3 regions of the Pseudoalteromonas sp. M58 genome follow, and region 1 is predicted to be linked to each of the others. Evidence: predicted binding sites of a transcription regulator. Region 1 holds the regulator's gene; each other region holds the start of a gene.
What was found. The regulator FliA, encoded in region 1, starts transcription of late flagellar genes. The targets are predictions, from matches to a motif close to CTAAAGNTNNNNNNNNNNNNGCCGATA.
Positions count from the first base shown of each region.

Region 2: a site for FliA is predicted at 1,879-1,905, ahead of pomA (flagellar motor protein PomA). Genes of this name have one in related genera too.
Region 3: a site for FliA is predicted at 2,163-2,189, ahead of AAGD16_RS14020 (DUF5610 domain-containing protein). Genes of this name have one in related genera too.

Region 1 is NZ_CP152390.1:2,398,408-2,405,401, forward strand. Features, by position in the region: gene AAGD16_RS11120 (chemotaxis protein CheA) at 1-1,460, opposite strand, end outside; gene AAGD16_RS11125 (protein phosphatase CheZ) at 1,475-2,242, opposite strand; gene cheY (chemotaxis response regulator CheY) at 2,259-2,642, opposite strand; gene AAGD16_RS11135 (RNA polymerase sigma factor FliA) at 2,683-3,393, opposite strand; gene AAGD16_RS11140 (MinD/ParA family protein) at 3,420-4,280, opposite strand; gene flhF (flagellar biosynthesis protein FlhF) at 4,273-5,763, opposite strand; gene flhA (flagellar biosynthesis protein FlhA) at 5,785-6,994, opposite strand, start outside.
Region 2 is NZ_CP152390.1:791,217-798,210, forward strand. Features, by position in the region: gene dxs (1-deoxy-D-xylulose-5-phosphate synthase) at 1-407, opposite strand, end outside; gene ispA ((2E,6E)-farnesyl diphosphate synthase) at 523-1,410, opposite strand; gene xseB (exodeoxyribonuclease VII small subunit) at 1,413-1,655, opposite strand; gene pomA (flagellar motor protein PomA) at 1,959-2,726, shown strand; gene AAGD16_RS03665 (flagellar motor protein MotB) at 2,729-3,649, shown strand; gene AAGD16_RS03670 (hypothetical protein) at 3,797-4,282, shown strand; gene AAGD16_RS03675 (DNA topoisomerase III) at 4,358-6,298, shown strand; gene AAGD16_RS03680 (M20 family metallopeptidase) at 6,327-6,994, opposite strand, start outside.
Region 3 is NZ_CP152390.1:3,051,321-3,058,314, reverse strand. Features, by position in the region: gene AAGD16_RS14035 (thiol:disulfide interchange protein DsbA/DsbL) at 1-432, shown strand, start outside; gene AAGD16_RS14030 (DUF523 domain-containing protein) at 495-947, shown strand; gene trmA (tRNA (uridine(54)-C5)-methyltransferase TrmA) at 957-2,054, opposite strand; gene AAGD16_RS14020 (DUF5610 domain-containing protein) at 2,219-3,343, shown strand; gene murI (glutamate racemase) at 3,410-4,198, shown strand; gene AAGD16_RS14010 (RNA-binding protein) at 4,161-4,640, opposite strand; rRNA gene AAGD16_RS14005 (16S ribosomal RNA) at 5,261-6,801, shown strand; tRNA gene AAGD16_RS14000 (tRNA-Ile) at 6,878-6,954, shown strand.

The sequences.
Region 1 (6,994 bases):
GGTTTACCCGATGCTTCACGAATATCGGGCATTTCAATACCATGGTCGACCGAGTTGCGAACCAAATGCACCAATGGATCGGCCAATGCTTCCACTAAATTTTTATCTAAATCGGTGTCTTCACCGACAAGTAATAAATTAATATCTTTTTTAAGTGTTCGTGCTAAGTCACGTACAACACGAGGAAAACGGCCAAATACTTTTTTAATTGGCTGCATTCGTGTTTGCATTACTGCACCTTGGATATCAGCAGTCACAACATCTAAGTTGGAAATAGCTTTACCCATAGCCTCGCTATCAGAATTAGTCGCCAAACTCACTAAGCGATTTCGCACAAGTACTAACTCGCCCACCATGTTCATTATTTGGTCTAGGCGTTTGGTATCAACACGTACTGTTGTTTCTGCCGGTGGAGGCGCTGCTTTTTTAGGCGGCGCAGCTTTAGCTGCTTGTGCCGCAGGAGCCGGCTTAGCTGGCTCTGGTTTAGGCTGTGGCTTAGCTGCAGCAACTGGTTCTGGCTTTTTAGCTGCCACTGGTTCTGGTTTACTTACAGGAGCCGGTGTTTCTATCGACTTAGGTGCACCTTTACCATGAAGTTCATCAAGTAACGCTTCAAACTCGTCGTCACTTATTTCATCATCGCCCGAGCTTTGCTCGTTACTTGGTGGAGCCACAGGGGCTGATGGTGTTTGTTGTGGTGTACTTGCGGTTGCTTGGCTCACTTCGCCAAAGCTGCCTACACCATGAAGTTCATCCAATAAGCTGTCAAACTCATCGTCAGTTATATCACCACTGACATCATTGTCACTTGATGATGATTGTTTTTCTTGTGGGGCTTGCCCTTTTCCATGAAGTTCATCAAGTAGGCTTTCGAATTCGTCTTCGGTTATTTCATCAATCTGAGACTCAGTACTGCTGCTATCTGAACCGCTAAATAATTCATCAAAAGCAAACGGGTCTTCTTCAGCATCGTTGCTCGGTTGCTCTGCAACTGGTTCGGGCTCTACCGATGGGGTTTCGACAGGAGCTATATCTTCAACCACAGAATCGCCGGCAAGCTCTTCTGCTGTCGGTGGCTGTCCAAGTTTGTGAAGTACTGCAAGTAATTCTGGATCAGCAGGCTCTGGCTGGTCACGATTTTTAATCGTGGCAAACATTTCATTAATGGTATCCAGTGCTTGTAAAATCACATCCATTAATTCAGAGTTAACTGTTCTTACACCTTGGCGCAGTAAATCAAACACATTTTCAGCACCATGACATGCATCAACAAGCTCTGTCATAGCCAAAAAGCCAGCGCCACCCTTTACAGTGTGGAAACCGCGAAATATTGCGTTTAGTAGCTCAGTATCATCTGGGTTGTTTTCCAGTTCTACTAACTGTTCAGATAAAAGCTCAAGGATTTCTCCGGCCTCTACTAAAAAGTCTTGTAAAATATCTTCATCGACTTCAAAGCTCATGCAGTACTCTCCTATTAGAAGCCCAAACTTGATAATAGATCATCAACTTCATCTTGATCAGATACAACATCATTACGCGTTTCTTTATCAATAATAGGCCCTTCGGGACCTGCTAGTGTTTGTGCAACAATGGGATCTTCTATTTTTTCTGGTTGTTCAGTTGGTTCAACCTCACCACCTTGCGCTGCAAATGCAGTTAACAGGTGAATTAAACTTTCTTCAACTTCACGGACAAGTTCAATAACACGGCGAATAACCTGACCGGTTAAATCTTGATAGTCTTGAGCCATCAGCACATTAGTCATCAGCATTTGTAACTCATCGGTTTTGTGATGAGAACTGCTCATAAACTTATCAATACTATGACAAAGTGATTTAAACTCACCAAGCTCTATTTCGCGGTTCATTAAACGATCCCACGTTGGCTTGATATCAGCTATTTCGTCAGCGATTTCTTGTGCTAATGGTAAGCTTGCTTCTACCGCATCCATTGTCTTATTGGCTGCGTTTTCTGTCATTTCCATGACATAGTTAAGGCGTTTTTTTGCGTCAGGGATGGCATCAGTGGTAATGTCTGTTAAACGCGTGTCTAACTCGAAACTTTTTAAAGCTTCGTGCAGTTGACGCGTCAACTTACCCACCTCAGCAAATAACTGTGATTGCTCTTGTGAAGCTGTTTCTAAAATTAACTGATTCGCTTTATCTTGCTCACCATTTTCTAAAAAAACAACTAACTGGCGAGCTTGTTCTAAAGTAATCTGAGGCGCAGCAGGTGCTGACATAAGCCTCTCCCTCTCATTAACCTAAGCGTTCGAACACTTTTTCTAATTTAGTTTTCAATGTACCTGCAGTGAATGGTTTAACAATATAACCATTAACACCTGCTTGGGCCGCAGCAATTATTTGTTCTTTTTTAGCTTCTGCTGTAACCATTAAAACAGGAATATGCTTTAATTTTTCATCAGCTCGAATTGCCCTCAAAAGATCAATACCTTGCATGCCTGGCATATTCCAATCTGTTACAACAAAATCAAACGCTTGATTTTGCAACATAGGCAAAGCAGTTGACCCGTCATCTGCTTCTTGAACATTGGTAAAACCTAAATCGCGCAACAGGTTTTTAATAATACGTCTCATTGTTGAGAAATCATCAACAACAAGAATTTTAATGTTTTTATCCAAAACATCCTCCAGTGAGGCCTGAACCTTTATTTACTTACTTCTAGTTTATCCAGTCATTGATTTTTGCTTTAAGCTTAATCATCGCCTGACCATGTATCTGACTTACACGCGATTCACTTACATCGAGTATATGCCCAATTTCTTTTAAATTCATCTCATCGTTATAGTACAAAGAAAGCACCATTGCATCTTTTTCCGGTAACGACTTTATTGCACTGAGTAAAGACTCATTAAACCGTTCATTTTTAACATTATTGAACGGTTTGTCTAGTGCTAAATCTTGGCCATGAGGTGTAATCACATCATCATCTATACCAAGGTCTTCAATGCCTAACACTTTGCTTACATTTACATCGTTTAAAATATGATGGTACTCATTTAGCGAAATTTCAAGTTTTTCAGCAACTTCACTATCTTTAGGTTCACGGTTTAAACTGTTCTCAAGCGCAACAATAGTCTCTGCAACCAAACGGCTTTTTCTGTGAACTGAACGTGGAACCCAATCGCCTCGGCGCATTTCGTCTATCATCGCACCACGAATACGAATACCGGCAAAGGTTTCAAAGCTTGCGCCTTTGCTTGCATCAAAGTTTTTTGAAGCTTCAATTAAACCAATCATACCCGATTGAATTAAATCATCTAGCTGCACACTGGCCGGTAAACGAGCAATTAAATGGCACGCCACTTTCTTGACTAATGAGGCATGCTTTTCAACAATCATATTTAAATTCTGTGTTGACTGATATCCCATAGCTCTATTCACCGGTATTGTCATTGTTAGTTACTAACTAGTTTCTCAATGAAAAACTCTAAATGACCCGAGGCTTGACTAGGTGTTGGCCACTTAGCAATTTTTGTAGCCAGTGTTTTAAAAGCAATTGCAGCAGGCGACCCAGGAAAAACCTCAACAATTACTTTTTGGCGGCGCGTTGATTTGCGCATATTTTCATCATATGGAACCGTTGCAACCAACTCCATTGATATATCTAAAAATCGGTCGGTAACCTTTGAAAGTTTTGCAAACAATTCCTGCCCTTCGCGTAAACTACGCACCATATTGGCAACAATTTTAAATTTATAAACGCCGTGCTCACGGCTAAGTACTTTAATTAAAGCATAGGCATCGGTAATTGATGTAGGCTCATCACATACCACCACAACCACATCTTGCGCTGCGCGAGAAAAACTCAGCACCATATCGGAAATACCCGCAGCGGTATCAACAATTAAAATATCAAAGTCGGTGTTAAGTTCACTAAATGCACGAATAAGTCCAGCGTGCTCTGAGGGTGATAACTCAACCATACTTTGCGAACCCGATGTTGCAGGCACTATTTTTATGCCTGCGGGACCTTCGACTAAAATATCATCAAGTTCACATTCGCCCGATAAAACATGAGATAAATTACGCTCAACGCGCAGTCCAAGCATCACATCACAATTCGCTAATCCTAAATCAGCATCTAGTACAAGCACACGTTTGCCTTGTTGGCCTAACGCGATTGCCGTGTTAAGGGATACGTTCGTTTTACCCACTCCACCTTTGCCGCCGGTGACAGCGATAACTTTTACGCCGTTATTATTATTCTTGCTCATTTTGCGAAGGCCGCTTGCTTGATCTAAAACTGTGTTAATCATACATCTCTACTGTGCTCGACGCCACTGATTGGTGTCGTGATTGTTGTGCTTTTATTCTTTTTAAATACAATTGCTCAGCTTTTTTTACTAGTTTTTCGGCATTTGCCACTCTAATATCTTCTGGTACTCGCTGACCGTTAGTAAGATACCCTATTGGGAGACGATTTTGAATCGCAATACTAATAATCTCACCTAAACTCAATGACTCATCAAGTTTAGTAAAAATACATCCGCTTAGCTGTACTTTTTTAAAGTGCCTTACTGTTTCTTGTAATACATTAATTTGCGCCGTCGCACTTAATACTAAATAACTACGTATATCAACACGCTGATTACGCATCAAGGTGTTTAACTGCTCGGTTAAGCGTAAATCACGTTGACTCATTCCCGCTGTATCAATTAAGACTAGACGTTTATTTCGTAAATGGTATAAAACTTCTGCTAATTCATTTGCATCTTTAACTTGTTTAACGCCACAACCTATAATACGACCATACGTTGCTAGCTGCTCATAAGCACCAATACGGTAGGTATCGGTAGTAATAAGCGCTACTTTATCGGCACCGTATTTTTGTGCACCCAATGCTGCCAGTTTTGCAACTGTGGTGGTTTTACCCACGCCAGTAGGTCCGACTAACGCAAAAACACCGCCTTGGCGAAGTATTTCGTTGTTCGTGGTTTGCATTTGATCTTCAACCATGTTCAATAAAGCTTTCCAGCCTTGTTGGCGAGACACATCATCTGGTACAAAACATGCCATTTGCTCAGCAACATTTTTCTCTATCCCCATACCGACTAAGCGGTCAATCATACATGCACGGGTCGGGTCGCGACGTGCCATATCTTGCTGCATTAAACCTGATACTTGGTGCTCTAATAGTTGACGAATTGCGTTCATTTCTTCACGCATTGTGCTGATGTCACTGGATTCTTTATGCATTGTTTGCTGACGCGGTGCGCTGGGTGAATCTAAATCGTCAAAGCCACTGTCTAAATCGTCAAAACCTAAGCTATCGGCTTGGGTGCGAGGACGCACTGGCGCGCTTTGTTCACGTTCAAACATATTTTTAGGTCGTGATTGCACAGGCTCTTGTTCTTGATAGTGGCCAGAAGTGTCAATGCCAGAGTGTGAAAACATTGAAGCAAGCTCTGCTGAACGAGGACGTGGAGACTGACGCTCTAGTAAGGCTTGTAAGCTATCTGCAACCTTTGCTTGTGGCTTAGGTTGAGCGCGTTGCGGTTCTGGTTTAACAAAATTATGTGAACTTTGCTCAGTATGTGCAAATGAAGCTCTTGCAGCGGGTTGGCTTTGAGGCTGCTCTGGCGGTTTTGTCGCTGCTTTGTCGTAATCAACTGCAGCAACAATTTCAACGCCATTAGCTAGTTTTTTATTTGACATAATAACCGCATCAACACCCAACTCTTCTTTTACTTCTTTTAGTGCAGTGCGCATGTCTTTAGCAAAAAAACGTTTAATTTTCATAATTCAAACCCCTTTAAAATCTTATTGTTGGCCTACAGAGCTGACAATCTTGATCTGTCTTTCATCTGGTATCTCTTGATAAGACATCACTCGCAATCCTGGAATGGTGTATTTAACAAATCGAGATAACACAGTGCGTAACATTCCTGACGTTAGCAATATTGAAGGTTCACCGGCCATTTCTTGATTTTGATGCGCTTCATTCAATGATGTTTGAAGTCTATCAGCAAGCCCTGGTTCTATTCCGGCACCTTCATCACCTGCATTTTGAAGTGACTGATGCAACATCTGTTCCAACTCAGGCGCCAAGGTTATGACAGGGATTTCAGAAGACATACCAACGGCATCTTGAACGATTAATCTACGCAGTGATATTCGCACTGCAGCCGTTAATACATCTGGGTCTTGGCTGCGAGGGCCATACTCAACAAGGGTTTGAACAATTGAGCGCATATCTCGTATTGCCACCCCTTCGTTTAATAAATTTTGTAGTACTTTCACGATGGTGGTCAGCGGTAATACCTCAGGTACAAGTCCTTCAACTAAGCGAGGGTGACTCTTACCTAACATATCTAATAAGTTTTGTACTTCTTCATGTCCGAGTAATAAAGCGGCGCTATTGGTGAGTAACTGGCTAATATGGGTTGCCACCACGGTAGCCGAATCAACCACCGTGTAACCTAAAGACTGTGCTTCATCTTTTTGATCAGGTTTTATCCAAACTGCATCTAAACCAAACGCAGGATCTTTAGTTTCAATTCCTTTTAACGGGCCAAATACTTGGCCTGGGTTAATCGCTAATTCATCACCATGTTTAAGCTCACCCTCACCACTTGATACACCCATCATGGTTATGCGGTATGCATTTGGGTCGAGTTCTAGATTATCGCGTATATGCACCGGCGGCACTAAAAAGCCTAGCTCTTGAGATAGTTTTTTACGCACTCCTTTAATACGGTTTAACAGCTCGCCACCTTGTGATTGGTCAACGAGAGGAATGAGTCGGTAACCGACTTCTAAACCAATAACATCAACTTGTTGAACATCATCCCAACCCAGTTCTTTTTGCTCTTGTTTAGCCGCAATTCCGGTACCTGAGGCCGCATTTTCGGCTTCTTCTGCTTCTGCAGCGGCTAATTTCAGTTTATTTTGTTGAGTATAGTATGCAAGGTAACCTAAAAGCGCCCCTAAGCTTAAAAATGCAAGGTGTGGCATACCTGGGACTAAGCCC
Region 2 (6,994 bases), 1.6 Mb from region 1:
GCAATAGACATACCTAACGCCGCAGAAATTGACGTACTTGAATGGCCAACACTAAAGGTGTCGTATTCACTTTCATCTCTAAAAGGGAAAGGATGCAATCCGTCTTTTTGGCGAATGGTATGCATTTGATCACGACGGCCAGTCAGTATTTTATGCGGATAAGCTTGATGACCCACATCCCAGACCAAGCGGTCATCGGGTGTGTTGTATACATAATGTAGTGCAACGGTAAGTTCTACGGTTCCTAAACCAGACGCTAAATGGCCGCTACTTTGCGATACCGAATTGAGTAAATAGTCACGCAATTCATGGCTAAATGCAGGAAGCTTATCTTGTGCTAAGTCTCGCAAGTGGGCTGGTTCGTTCACCAAATCAAGTAATGGATACTTGCTGCTATCAAGTGTCATGGTTTTTTATATATCCTTCGCTAATATTAACCCTCCTCAAAACAAACGAGGTTTAAAAGGCGACTTAATATTCAGTAATAATTTTATACTAAGAGTTAATACGTTTTAGCTGTATTTAATGGTCACGTTCAATTAAATAGTTAGCCAATGCCGCTAAATCTGTTGTGTCTGCGTCAATGTTAGCTAATGCCTCATGGGCTTGTTGTATTAAATTTTGTGCTTTTTGCTTAGCGCCTAGCATACCTAATAAAGCGGGGTATGTCGCTTTATTCGCTGCAATATCTGACCCTTGTGGCTTGCCTAAAGTAAGCGTATCGCCCTCAACATCTAAAATATCGTCATGAACTTGAAATGCAAGCCCTATAGCGTATCCAAAAGTTGATAAGTTATCTAAAGTTTGTTGGCTTGTATTAGGAGCGCACAGTGCGCCAAGAGTGATCGCACAATTTATTAGCGCACCGGTTTTAAGTTTATGAATGCGTTCTAACTCATCAACAGTAATAACCTTATCGGTTGCTGCAATATCGCGGCCTTGTCCGGCAACCATACCTTGTAATCCCGATGCATGCGCTAGTGCTGCGATCATTTTTAATTGTGCTTCAGTCGAACATTTAAATGTGTGCTTAGCAATAAGTTCAAATGCTAAAGTTTGCAGTGCATCTCCAGCTAAAATCGCTTGTGCTTCACCGTATACAATATGACATGTAGGGCGACCACGGCGTAAATCATCATCATCCATAGCAGGTAAGTCGTCATGCACTAATGAATAACTATGAATACATTCAATGGCTGCGGCAAGTACATCTAAATCACGCTTGTCAGCACCGAGTATTTTACCTGTGGTGTACACTAAAAACGGGCGCAGTCTTTTACCACCATTCATTACACTGTAATGTGTGGCTTCTTTTATAGTATTGTCGCTTTCAAGAGGTTGTTCAAAATAAAGGTTGAGCGTATTAGCTACATCATCTTGAGCGAGTTTTATTTGTTCTTTTATGCTCACGATTATTCCATATCGTTATCAAACTGAGTAAGCGGTGCTTTTTCGTCATTACCCATTAATATCGACACCTTTTGCTCAGCTTGTTGAAGTTTGCCTGAAGATGCGCTCGCAAGTGCAATACCGCGCTCAAATTGCTTTAAAGACTGTTCAAGCGATAAATCACCTTGTTCCATTTCACTGACAATTGTTGTTAACTCTTCTAGTGCTTGTTCGAAACTTAAATTTTCAGGTTTTTTAGTCGCCATCTTTATTTTCAACTTACATAATAAATTTAGACGCCAATTTTAGGGGGAATGCTAAACTAGGTCAAAGAATGATATTGTTTTTTGATAGATAAATGCTGTTGATTGGGTTTTATTGCGTTTCAACGTTATTTTTTAAAATTATTAATTTTGATTAATTAGATTGATTACCTATGTTGATCTAAAATATAACTAATCTTAATTTTACCGTTTATCATAAAAATCACTTAAGTATTTCAGTATCTTGCCGATAAACAATTAATAACAACGCTTGCGAAGAAAAAATATAAAACCTTTGGAGGGAATGTGGATTTAGCAACCATTATTGGGATCCTTGGCGCAATTGGCTTAATTGTCATGTCCATGTTTATGAGTAGTAGCGGTGAAGTCGCTATGTTTTACAATACCCCTTCTGTGGTTATTGTATTTGGTGGTTCCCTTTTTATCGTTTTATCTAATTTTACCATGTCGCAATTTCTTGGCATTGGTAAAGTATGTGCAAAAGCGTTTATGTTTAAAATTGAGCCTCCTGAAGCATTAATCGAAAAAGCGGTAGAATTAGCTGACTCTGCTCGAAAAGGCGGGTTTTTAGCCTTAGAAGAAGCCGAAATCCCAAATCCTTTTATGCGCAAAGGCGTTGATATGCTAGTAGATGGACATGATGCTGATGTGGTACGTGCAACATTACAAAAAGATATTTCGTTAACCACCACTCGCCATGAAATGGGGGCAACCTTATTTAAATCATTAGGTGATATTGCACCTGCAATGGGGATGATCGGTACGTTGATAGGCTTAGTGGCTATGCTTTCGAACATGGATGACCCCAAAGCTATCGGACCGGCAATGGCGGTTGCGTTGTTAACCACATTATACGGTGCATTTTTAGCAAACGTTGTAGCCATTCCTATTCAGGTAAAACTTGAACTGCGTAAAGACGAAGAGGCCATGAATCAGCGCTTAATTTTAGATGCAGTATTAGGTATTCAAGACGGGCAAAATCCTAAAGTAATTGAAGGGATCTTGAAAAATTATCTAGCTGAATCAAAACGCGCAGTCAATACTGAGGAATAATTATGTCAGATGAAGAGTGCAAATGCCCACCTCCAGGACTTCCTGCGTGGATGGGAACGTTTGCCGATTTAATGTCATTATTAATGTGCTTTTTCGTACTTTTACTCGCATTTTCTGAAATGGATGTACTTAAATTTAAACAAATTGCAGGCTCAATGAAGTTTGCTTTTGGTGTACAAAATAAAATAGAAGTAAAAGACATTCCAAAAGGGACATCTGTTATTGCTATGGAGTTTACGCCGGGTAAACCTGAGCCAACTCCTATAGAAACCATTCAGCAACAAACGGTTGAAATGACCCAACAAATGCTTGAGTTTCAGGCGGGAGATGAAAGCTCCGCAGGTGGACGTCAAGAGCAACGTGGTGAAAAGCGAGGTGGTGAATCAAGTAGTACCTCAGAGGAAGTTGCTGCAGCTACGGCAGTGTCTGCTGCTGATCAAGAGCAAATAAATGACTTAGTTAAAAAAATTGCGCAACAGCTTGAAAAGCAAATTATTGATGGGGCTATTGAGCTTGAATCTTTAGGGCAGCAAATCATAATTCGTATTAGAGAAAATGGCTCGTTTCCATCGGGGAGTGCATTTTTACAACCACAATTTAAACCTATCATTCAAGATATTGGCCGATTACTTAAAGATGTACCCGGTGAAATTACGGTGTCTGGTCATACGGATGATTTTCAGGTTTCCAACGAGCTTTACATTAATAACTGGGATTTATCATCTAAACGCGCAGTTGCGGTAGCGAGTGAATTACAAAAAGTTCCAGGTTTTGATAAAACCAGAATGATGGTGGTAGGGCGTGCAGAAACTAGGCCCTTAGTGCCGAACGATTCCCGCGAAGATCGAAGACGTAACCGCCGTGTAGAAATATCAATTTTACAAGGCAAGGCAAAAGAGTCAGCGCCAATTGATGTAAGATAGAATGACTTGGCTATGTACCTTTTTTAGCATAGAATGCAACATTCTTAACAAATGTAATGGGGCGAATATGTTGACTAAGTATTGTAGTATGCCTGGTAACGGCGATGGAACTGATGAAGATACAAAAGTTAAGTAAGGTTATTTAGTTTGCCTGAATGGTTTTTGTATTTTGTAAGTATATTAAGCAAAAGCTGGGTTCTTATTTTGAGTCCGGCTATTTTTATATTCTTTATCCTCAAAGATTATTTAGCTCTTAGGTTCGTTGTTATTACTGCCGCTTTTTTCTTATTTGGCACTGTGACCTACTCAAGTTTAATGGCGTTTGATGATGGTATTTATATATACCGTTACCTTGTATGGGCATTAACAGATATTACTTGGATGGCACTTATTGCTTATTGGGGTCTTAAAGATAAAGTGCATTTGTGGCAATGTGTACTTGGGCAGCTTATTGTTATTGGTGCACCCATTCTTCAATTATTTCGCTTAGTTGACCGACACCTTTGGGATTTATCTTATAGCACTGTGATGTATCAAACATTTATGCCTTTAATAAATATTGCCACTGTTGTTGTCTGCTACCTGCCTCTTTTATATCTTTTTGTTAATAAGCGAAATAAAGCTTTAAGTTAGAAACTATAAAAATATCCCCAGTTTTAAACTGATATGCTAAACTACTGTTTATATGAACAGTGTTAGGGTGTGGTTATGAAACTTTATATTGCTGAAAAACCTTCATTAGGACGCGCTATTGCAGATGCGCTTCCAAAACCTCATAAAAAACACGATGGTTATATTGAAGTGGCGAATGGTGATTGTGTGTCTTGGTGCATAGGCCATTTGCTCGAGCAAGCAGAACCTGATGACTATGACGAACGTTTTAAAAAATGGCAATTTGAGCATTTACCTATTGTGCCTGAACACTGGCAATTAAAAGCTAAAACAAAAACCCGTAAGCAGCTTACCATTTTAAAAAAATTAATTAAGCAGGCAACAACACTCGTACATGCTGGCGATCCTGATCGTGAGGGTCAGCTACTGGTTGATGAAGTAATCGAGCAAACAAAAATTAGTCAAACCAAAAAGCAAAGTATTCAACGCTTATTGATTAGTGATTTAAACTTAACTGCGGTAAAAAAATCACTCAACTCTATGCGGGCTAACCGTGATTTTATCCCTTTAAGTGTATCTGCTTTAGCGCGGTCTCGTGCTGATTGGTTGTTTGGTATGAATTTAACGCGAGCTTATACGCTAGCTGGGCAAAAAGCGGGCTTTGGTAATGTGTTGTCGGTTGGGCGAGTACAAACACCTATTTTAGGTTTAGTTGTAAATCGTGATAATGAAATCGCAAATTTTGTATCCAAACCATTTTATGAAGTACTTGCTCATCTTGTTACACCTGAGCAGCAATCATTTACTGCTAAGTGGATACCGAGTAAAGCGTGCGAACCATATCAAGATGAAGAGGGCAGAGTACTTAATAAAGCCTTAGCCGAAAATGTGACTTCACGCATTGCTAATCAGCCCGCAAATGTAACAGCGCTTGAGCAAAAGCAAAAAAAACAAGCCGCGCCGCTTCCTTATAACTTATCTGCTTTACAAATAGATGCTGCTAAAGCTTTTGGGATGCCAGCACAAAAAGTACTCGATATTTGCCAAGTTTTATATGAACGTCATAAATTAATTACCTACCCACGCTCAGATAACCGTTACTTACCGAGAGAGCATCACCAAGATGCACCTGCTATTTTAAAAGCGATAGCCGTAAATGGTGGGCAGTCAGTAGAGCTGGTAAATGAGGCAAATGCAAAACAACGTAGTAAATGTTTTAATGATGCAAAAGTGGCCGCTCATCACGCCATTGTGCCGACAGCTAAACAGTTAAAAAGTGTGAGTTTAGCCAATGATGAAGCAAAAATTTATCAGTTAATAAGTCGACACTATTTAATTCAGTTTTATCCCGACTACATTTACAACGAAAGTAAAGTAGAGGTAACCATAGCCGGTGGTTTATTTAAAGCAAGTGCAAAGCAAGATGTAAGCTTAGGTTTTAAATTGCTCATGGGTAAGTCGGAACTTAAAGAAGAAGCTACATTACCTTATTTAGAAAAAGGCATGGCACTTACTTGTACTAAAGGTGAAGTGGTGCAAAAGCATACATCTCCTCCGGCTCATTTTACCGATGCAACCTTACTTGCTGCTATGACGGGAATTAGCCGTTATGTAAAAGACCTGCAAATCAAAAAAATATTAAAAGAAACAGATGGCCTCGGTACAGAAGCAACGCGTGCAGGCATTATTGAGCTGTTATTTAAACGTCGCTTTTTAAAACGTGAGGGAAAAGCAATTAAAGCAACTGAAACAGGTCTTGCATTAATTAGTGTATTACCAGATGGATTATCAAGCCCCGACTTAACTGCAAAATGGGAGTCGAGTTTAGGTGATATTGCACAGCAAGCAATGAGTTATCAGCAGTTTATACAACCTTTATTAGCCGATTTAACTAATTTTGTAAGCCAAGCGGCGAACTGCAATAGTCAGGCATTTGCACTGTTACCTAAAACGTCACCTAAAAAGCGCTTTGCCAAACGTACAAAAAAAGCGCCATATAAAAAGTCGAGTTATAAAAAAAGCCCTGCGGTAAATTAATCGCAGGGCTTACATATAGCGTTGGAGGTTACTGATTGAATAGTGCCACAGCGGCGTTACTCATTGCCTTTATTCCTGTAGGCAGTGCTACTTTATAATCAGGCGCAAATTTACTTGAATGTAACGAGGGCAGTGTTTCGTTATTTTTTATTGCCTTGGCGTACTGCTGTTGGTTAACGCCACCTAGCCAAAATAAGGTGATAGGAATATTTTCGTCGGTGCGCCCGTATAATCCAAAGTCTTCACCGGCCATTACCGCTTCTGTTTCGAGCACGTTTGCATCACCTATCGCACTTTTTATAGCGTTTCGAACAAGGTTAGTTTGTACTGGGTTATTGTAAGTTGATGGAATTGATTCATCTTCATGAACTTTCACTACAGGGTAGAGAGATTCCTCGAGGCCTGCACTTTGTGCTATACCTGCAGTAATACGTTTAATTGCCGCTATTTGTGCGTTACGTACATCTGGATTGTAGCTGCGTAGCGTAAGTTGTAACTTAACTTCATCAGAAATAACATTGTGTTTAGAGCCACCATGAATGGAACCCACCGTTATCACTGAAGGTTCAAGTGGAGAAAGCTCTCGACTAGTAATTGTTTGTAGTGCAAGTATTGTTCGAGCTGCGATGATCACAGGATCGATAGTTGTATGCGGGTAAGCACCATGGCCACCTTTGCCTTTTATACTAATATCAA
Region 3 (6,994 bases), 650 kb from region 1:
GACAAAAACGTAAAGTTTAAGAAAAGCCATGTGGATTTCGTGGGCGTTCGTGACCCAGAACATCAAACCATGATCAGCCAAGCACTAGCTACTGCTGAAGTACTACCGCAAAAAGATAAAATTATTTCAGCGATGTTTGACCACATTCACGCAAAGCGTGCTCGTTTTAATGAGCTTGCAGATGTAAAAGATGTATTTTTAGCGCAAGGTGTAGATGGCGACAAATTTGATAAATTATTTGAAAGCTTCTCGGTACGTACACTTAGCTCTAAAATGAAACGTGACCAAGATTACTTTAAAGGCAAAGGGGCACTTCGTGGCGTTCCTACGTTTATCGTTAATGGTAAATACAAGCTTAACTTAGGTGGTGAGTCAGGCATTTCATCGCCAGAAGATGTAAGCGCACTCATTAATTACTTAGCAAATAAATAAGTAGTTTGGTTAAATAAAAAAGCTCCGAAAGGAGCTTTTTTATTTGGAGAAGAAAATTCATTATGGAAAAAATTTTAATCTCAAGTTGTTTGTTAGGTTTGCCAGTTCGTTATGATGGTAAAGGCCAAACAATATTGCACCCTCAACTTAATTTGTGGCAAAAGCAAAATAGATTAATCGTATTTTGTCCTGAGATTGCTGGTGGCTTACTCGTGCCTAGAGCGCCCGCTGAGATAAAGCAAAATCGAGTTATTACAAATACTGCCGAGGATGTAACAAGTGCATTTGAAGCTGGCGCTAATAAAGCATTAGCCCTTTGTAATAAGCATAATATTCGCTTTGCTTTACTAAAAGAGTCTAGTCCTTCGTGTGGCCGTAATACAATTTATGATGGAAGCCATAGTGGGGTGAAAGTAAAAGGCATGGGGCTGACCGCTAAGTTATTGGTAAAGCATCAAGTTAAAGTATTTAGTGAAGAGCAAATACCAGCACTTATCAAGGCGCTGGCATTATAGTATTGGATTTTATTTTTTCTGTAAAAATACACCAGATTCAATATGGTGTGTGTATGGGAATTGATCAAATATTGCAAAGCGCTTAACCTCATGGGTTTGGCATAAGTGATCAAGGTCACGCTCTAACGTATCTGGGTTACATGAGATATAAATAATATTCTCATAGTTAGCCACTAAATCACACGTTAGGGTATCCATGCCGGCACGAGGTGGGTCGACTAGAATGGTTTGGCAGTTGTAACTACTAAGGTCAATACCATCTAAGCGAGAGAAAGTACGCTCGCCTTTCATTGCCTGAGTAAACTCTTCGCTCGACATGCGAATAATATCTAAGTTAGTTACTTTGTTTTGAGCAATATTATATTGCGCTGAATGCACAGACGATTTTGATATTTCTGTTGCCAGCACTTTATTAAATGAGCCCGCAAGTGCAATTGAAAAGTTTCCGTTACCACAATACAGCTCTAGTAAATCATTGTTTAGTGGTTTACATAACTCTTGTGCCCACTCTAACATCTTAATATTTACCTTCGCATTAGGCTGAGTAAAGCTATTTTCTACCTGCTGATAGATTAGCTCTTGGCCATTCACCATTAAGCGCTCAGTAACAAAGTCATCGCCCAATTTTTCTTTTTGCTTACGTGCACGGCCAATAAAGTCAATTTTGTATTGGCTGCTTAGCTTTTCCTTTAAGGCATTGATCTCAGTTAACCAGTGTTCATCAAGTGGCTTGTGATAAAGCAAGCTCACTAAAATTTCACCACTGAGGGTTGATAAATAATCTATTTGAAATAGCTTACGACGTAGTACTTCGCAGTCTTTTAAATTATCAATCATCACCTGCATAATTTCACCTACTAAAGGAGCTGCAGGGTCAAAGGTATCAACACGTATTTTATCTTTTGTTTGTTGATCAAACATAATATGAAACAGATCGTCACCATCGTGCCATACTCTAAATTCTGCACGTTGGCGGTAGTTAATGGGCTCAGAGCTAAATACTTCTAACTGTTTTACACCAAAACGTTGAAATTGCTCTGTAATACGCTGCTCTTTTTCATTTAATTGTGCATCGTACTGCGTGGTATCTATATTTATAACTGCCATTAACGGTATAACCTTATCGTTGAGATCTGTTTATCGGCGCTATTGTAGGGAGCGAAGCGTATTTGTCTAGTTTTGATCAAATATAGTGAGCTTTTTTTGAGCATTTTACTACAGTATAGGCTTACTTGGCCGATATTAGGGTAAGTCTAAATAGGAGTCTTCTCATGAAAATAGGTAACTTTAGTTTTGTTCCAAACAGTAATGCTAATAAATACAATACTAAACAAGCAATGCCACAGCCTAAAATAGACTCGCCACCAACCAGTTATCAGCAACGAGGAAAAGAGCTGGCTGCTGCCGTATTAGGTGACAAAATGGCAAAAGAATTAGGTTTGCCGGTCGCTGAAACCAAAAAAGACAAACCACTGTTTGATTTTAATGAAGTCGTAAAAAATGTTTTAGACTTTGTTACAAGCTCGGTAAAAAAAGCCAAAGCCAATGGTGCCGATAACGACAAACTACAAGATATGCTAAATCAGGCACGTAAAGGAGTGCAGACGGGTGTTGATGAGGCTGTGGATGAATTAAAAGGCATGGGCGTATTTAATCAAGAACTTGAAGAGGGTATTGATAAATCTAAAGAGGGTATCTTTAGTGGTCTCGACAAATTTGAGCAGAACTTATTTAACCCACAACCTGCAAGCGTAACTGTTAGTCAGGCGCAATATGTAAGTTTAAGCAATAGTGCTGATTACACATTCACCACAGCAGAAGGTGATGAGGTGAGTATTAGCTTTGCAGATGCTTATCAATCGCAATCATCTAGTCGCTATCAAAAAACAGATGATTCACAATCATTTAGTTCGCAATTTTCTGAATCCCGTGAGCTCTCTTTCTCGATGTCAGTAAACGGTGAGCTTAATGAAGACGAGCAGCAAGCCATAAATGATTTAATGGCAGAGTTACAAGATGTCAGTAAAACCTTTTTCAGTGGCGATTTAGACAAAGCATTTGAACAAGCCCAAGAACTCAGTTTAGGGAATGAACAGCTGGTGGCATTCTCAATGGACTTACGTCAAAGCAAAACCGTTGCTGCCATTAAAGAGTATGAACAAATTAAGCCAACATCAGAAAAAGCCATTGCCGAAACTGTTGCCCCTTTTAATGATGATCTAAAATCGGCTTACTCTAAAGCGCAAGCCCTAGGATTAGAAAGTCAGCTATCAGGTATCATTCAATGGCTAAATCAAGATCAACAAGAAATAGATAAACTGGTTGATTACACTAACACCATGTTTGAAAACTTAGATAAACTAAACGCCGATACTGCGATGCTAGGCACTGAGTAAAACTACTTTCTTTTATAAAAGCCACATGGCAAACTGCCGTTCTTAGTAAAGAGTAGGAATGGTAGTTTGTCAGCGCACATCATGGTATTTGATTCAGGTATAGGTGGAACCACCGTGCTTGAGCATATTCAGCAAAGCATTCCTCATGCTCAATACAGCTACTTTATGGATAACGCATTATTGCCATATGGTGCGCAATCGCAACAAACCATCATTCATCGCCTATGTGGATTGATTCAATTTATTAAAGATGAGTCACTAAATGTCGACTTAATTGTTATAGCCTGCAATACCGCCTCAACATCAGCGTTAAGTTCGGTACGTCAAATTACCGATATTCCTATTGTTGGGGTAGTACCTGCAATTAAACCTGCAGCGCAATTAACGCAATCAAAGCATATAGGTTTATTGGCAACTCCCGCAACGGTATCAAGCCCGTATACTGATGCACTTATAAAAGAACATGCCTCATCGATAACCACAAGTTTATATAGTAGTGTTGAACTGGTTACTTTGGCAGAGACTCTCTTTTTTACCCAGCACTTAGATATCGATAAGTTGCACACTGAGTTAGACCGATTAAATATTAATAAAGATATCGATGTACTGGTATTAGGCTGTACTCACTTTCCTATTTTAGCTAAACCAATTAGTGATTACTTTAATACGCAAGTACAGTTATTAGACTCTGGTGCGGCCATTGCTAAGCGAGTTAGTTCTTTACTCAAATTAAGTGATAATCAAGCAGGCATAAAAAAGCCGCTGCACTATTATGCAACGGCTGATGTATGTAGTGATAAACTAGCGGTTAAGCAAGTTACACTGTTTGATCCGACTCTGAACGATAAGAGTTAGAATCATCTTCTTGTTTTTGTTTTGCTTCACGTACTTTCAAAGTACGTTGTTGGAACTCACTATCGTTTAGCTTAGCAATTGCATTATCAGCATCTGCTTGTGCCATTTCAACAAAGCCAAAACCGCGACGCTTGCCAGTATTCTTATCTTTTAACAAACGAACGTTAAATACTTTGCCTTGCTCTTCAAATAAAGTACGAACTACACCTTCATTTGCACGATAAGGAAGATTGCCAACATAAAGTGTTTTTGTTTTTACTTCGGCTTCTTCTGTACTTACTGATGACATTGCAGCAATAACAAGTCCACCAATTAATAAACCGGCACCGAATAGAAGTGCAGGGTCTAATGCTAGGCTTGCAAGCGCAAACTTAACGATAACAAAACCAACAACAGCAAGAATAACTGCGAAGATAAAAGATTTTTGATCGGGTAATTTCATTTTTGATCTACCAATAAACAGGAAATAAACATTAATTTAACATTGTGAACTTGCTATCTTAACGTCTTAATTGAACATAGCAATGAAATTTATAGCAAATAGTTAATAAGAGTGTAAAAAACAACCGATAGTAAGGCGTTTCTTTACTATTTTAGCCTCGTTTGTTTGAAACTTGAGCAAACGGTAAAAAGATCTAAAAAAAAGGTTGATCTGTTTTCGGATCTCCCTATAATGCGACCCCACTGAGACGGGGAACGCCAACGCATAGCGAGGCATGAGCTACTCAGAGAGTTAAGTAAAACTTAAGTTTAAATCATCGCAAGAAAGTTTAAAATTAAGTGTTGACTCGAAAAATAAAGGATGTATTATACGCATCCCTAGCGACAACGTCGCAACGTTCTTTAACAATATAAAGCAATCATCTGTGTGGGCACTCGTACAGATTGAGTTCTAACAGCCAAGCTACTTAGGTAGTGAGGCAAACAAATTTAGAGTCTCAATTGAAACTGAGTGACCAACAGAATAGTTACTTCGGTAATTATTCAGCACAGTCAATTCAATATCGAAAGATATTAAATAAATTCAGAATTCATTGAGCTGTCGAAAGACAAAAAACTTTTTAATTGAAGAGTTTGATCATGGCTCAGATTGAACGCTGGCGGCAGGCCTAACACATGCAAGTCGAGCGGTAACAGAAAGTAGCTTGCTACTTTGCTGACGAGCGGCGGACGGGTGAGTAATGCTTGGGAACATGCCTTGAGGTGGGGGACAACAGTTGGAAACGACTGCTAATACCGCATAATGTCTACGGACCAAAGGGGCTTCGGCTCTCGCCTTTAGATTGGCCCAAGTGGGATTAGCTAGTTGGTGAGGTAATGGCTCACCAAGGCGACGATCCCTAGCTGGTTTGAGAGGATGATCAGCCACACTGGGACTGAGACACGGCCCAGACTCCTACGGGAGGCAGCAGTGGGGAATATTGCACAATGGGCGCAAGCCTGATGCAGCCATGCCGCGTGTGTGAAGAAGGCCTTCGGGTTGTAAAGCACTTTCAGTCAGGAGGAAAGGTTAGTAGTTAATACCTGCTAGCTGTGACGTTACTGACAGAAGAAGCACCGGCTAACTCCGTGCCAGCAGCCGCGGTAATACGGAGGGTGCGAGCGTTAATCGGAATTACTGGGCGTAAAGCGTACGCAGGCGGTTTGTTAAGCGAGATGTGAAAGCCCCGGGCTCAACCTGGGAACTGCATTTCGAACTGGCAAACTAGAGTGTGATAGAGGGTGGTAGAATTTCAGGTGTAGCGGTGAAATGCGTAGAGATCTGAAGGAATACCGATGGCGAAGGCAGCCACCTGGGTCAACACTGACGCTCATGTACGAAAGCGTGGGGAGCAAACAGGATTAGATACCCTGGTAGTCCACGCCGTAAACGATGTCTACTAGAAGCTCGGAACCTCGGTTCTGTTTTTCAAAGCTAACGCATTAAGTAGACCGCCTGGGGAGTACGGCCGCAAGGTTAAAACTCAAATGAATTGACGGGGGCCCGCACAAGCGGTGGAGCATGTGGTTTAATTCGATGCAACGCGAAGAACCTTACCTACACTTGACATACAGAGAACTTACTAGAGATAGTTTGGTGCCTTCGGGAACTCTGATACAGGTGCTGCATGGCTGTCGTCAGCTCGTGTTGTGAGATGTTGGGTTAAGTCCCGCAACGAGCGCAACCCCTATCCTTAGTTGCTAGCAGGTAATGCTGAGAACTCTAAGGAGACTGCCGGTGATAAACCGGAGGAAGGTGGGGACGACGTCAAGTCATCATCATCCCTTACGTTACGTGTAGGGCTACACACGTGCTACAATGGCGCATACAGAGTGCTGCGAACTCGCGAGAGTAAGCGAATCACTTAAAGTGCGTCGTAGTCCGGATTGGAGTCTGCAACTCGACTCCATGAAGTCGGAATCGCTAGTAATCGCGTATCAGAATGACGCGGTGAATACGTTCCCGGGCCTTGTACACACCGCCCGTCACACCATGGGAGTGGGTTGCTCCAGAAGTAGATAGTCTAACCTTCGGGAGGACGTTTACCACGGAGTGATTCATGACTGGGGTGAAGTCGTAACAAGGTAGCCCTAGGGGAACCTGGGGCTGGATCACCTCCTTATACGATTTAGAACTTATTTGTTCGTAGTGTCCACACAGATGATTGTTAATTGTAAAGAGAACAACACTTATTGTTTGGGTCTGTAGCTCAGCTGGTTAGAGCGCACCCCTGATAAGGGTGAGGTCGGTAGTTCAAATCTACTCAGACCCACCACTTCTTCTTAATGCTTCGTTGTAAGCTTCGTTGTTTAGTA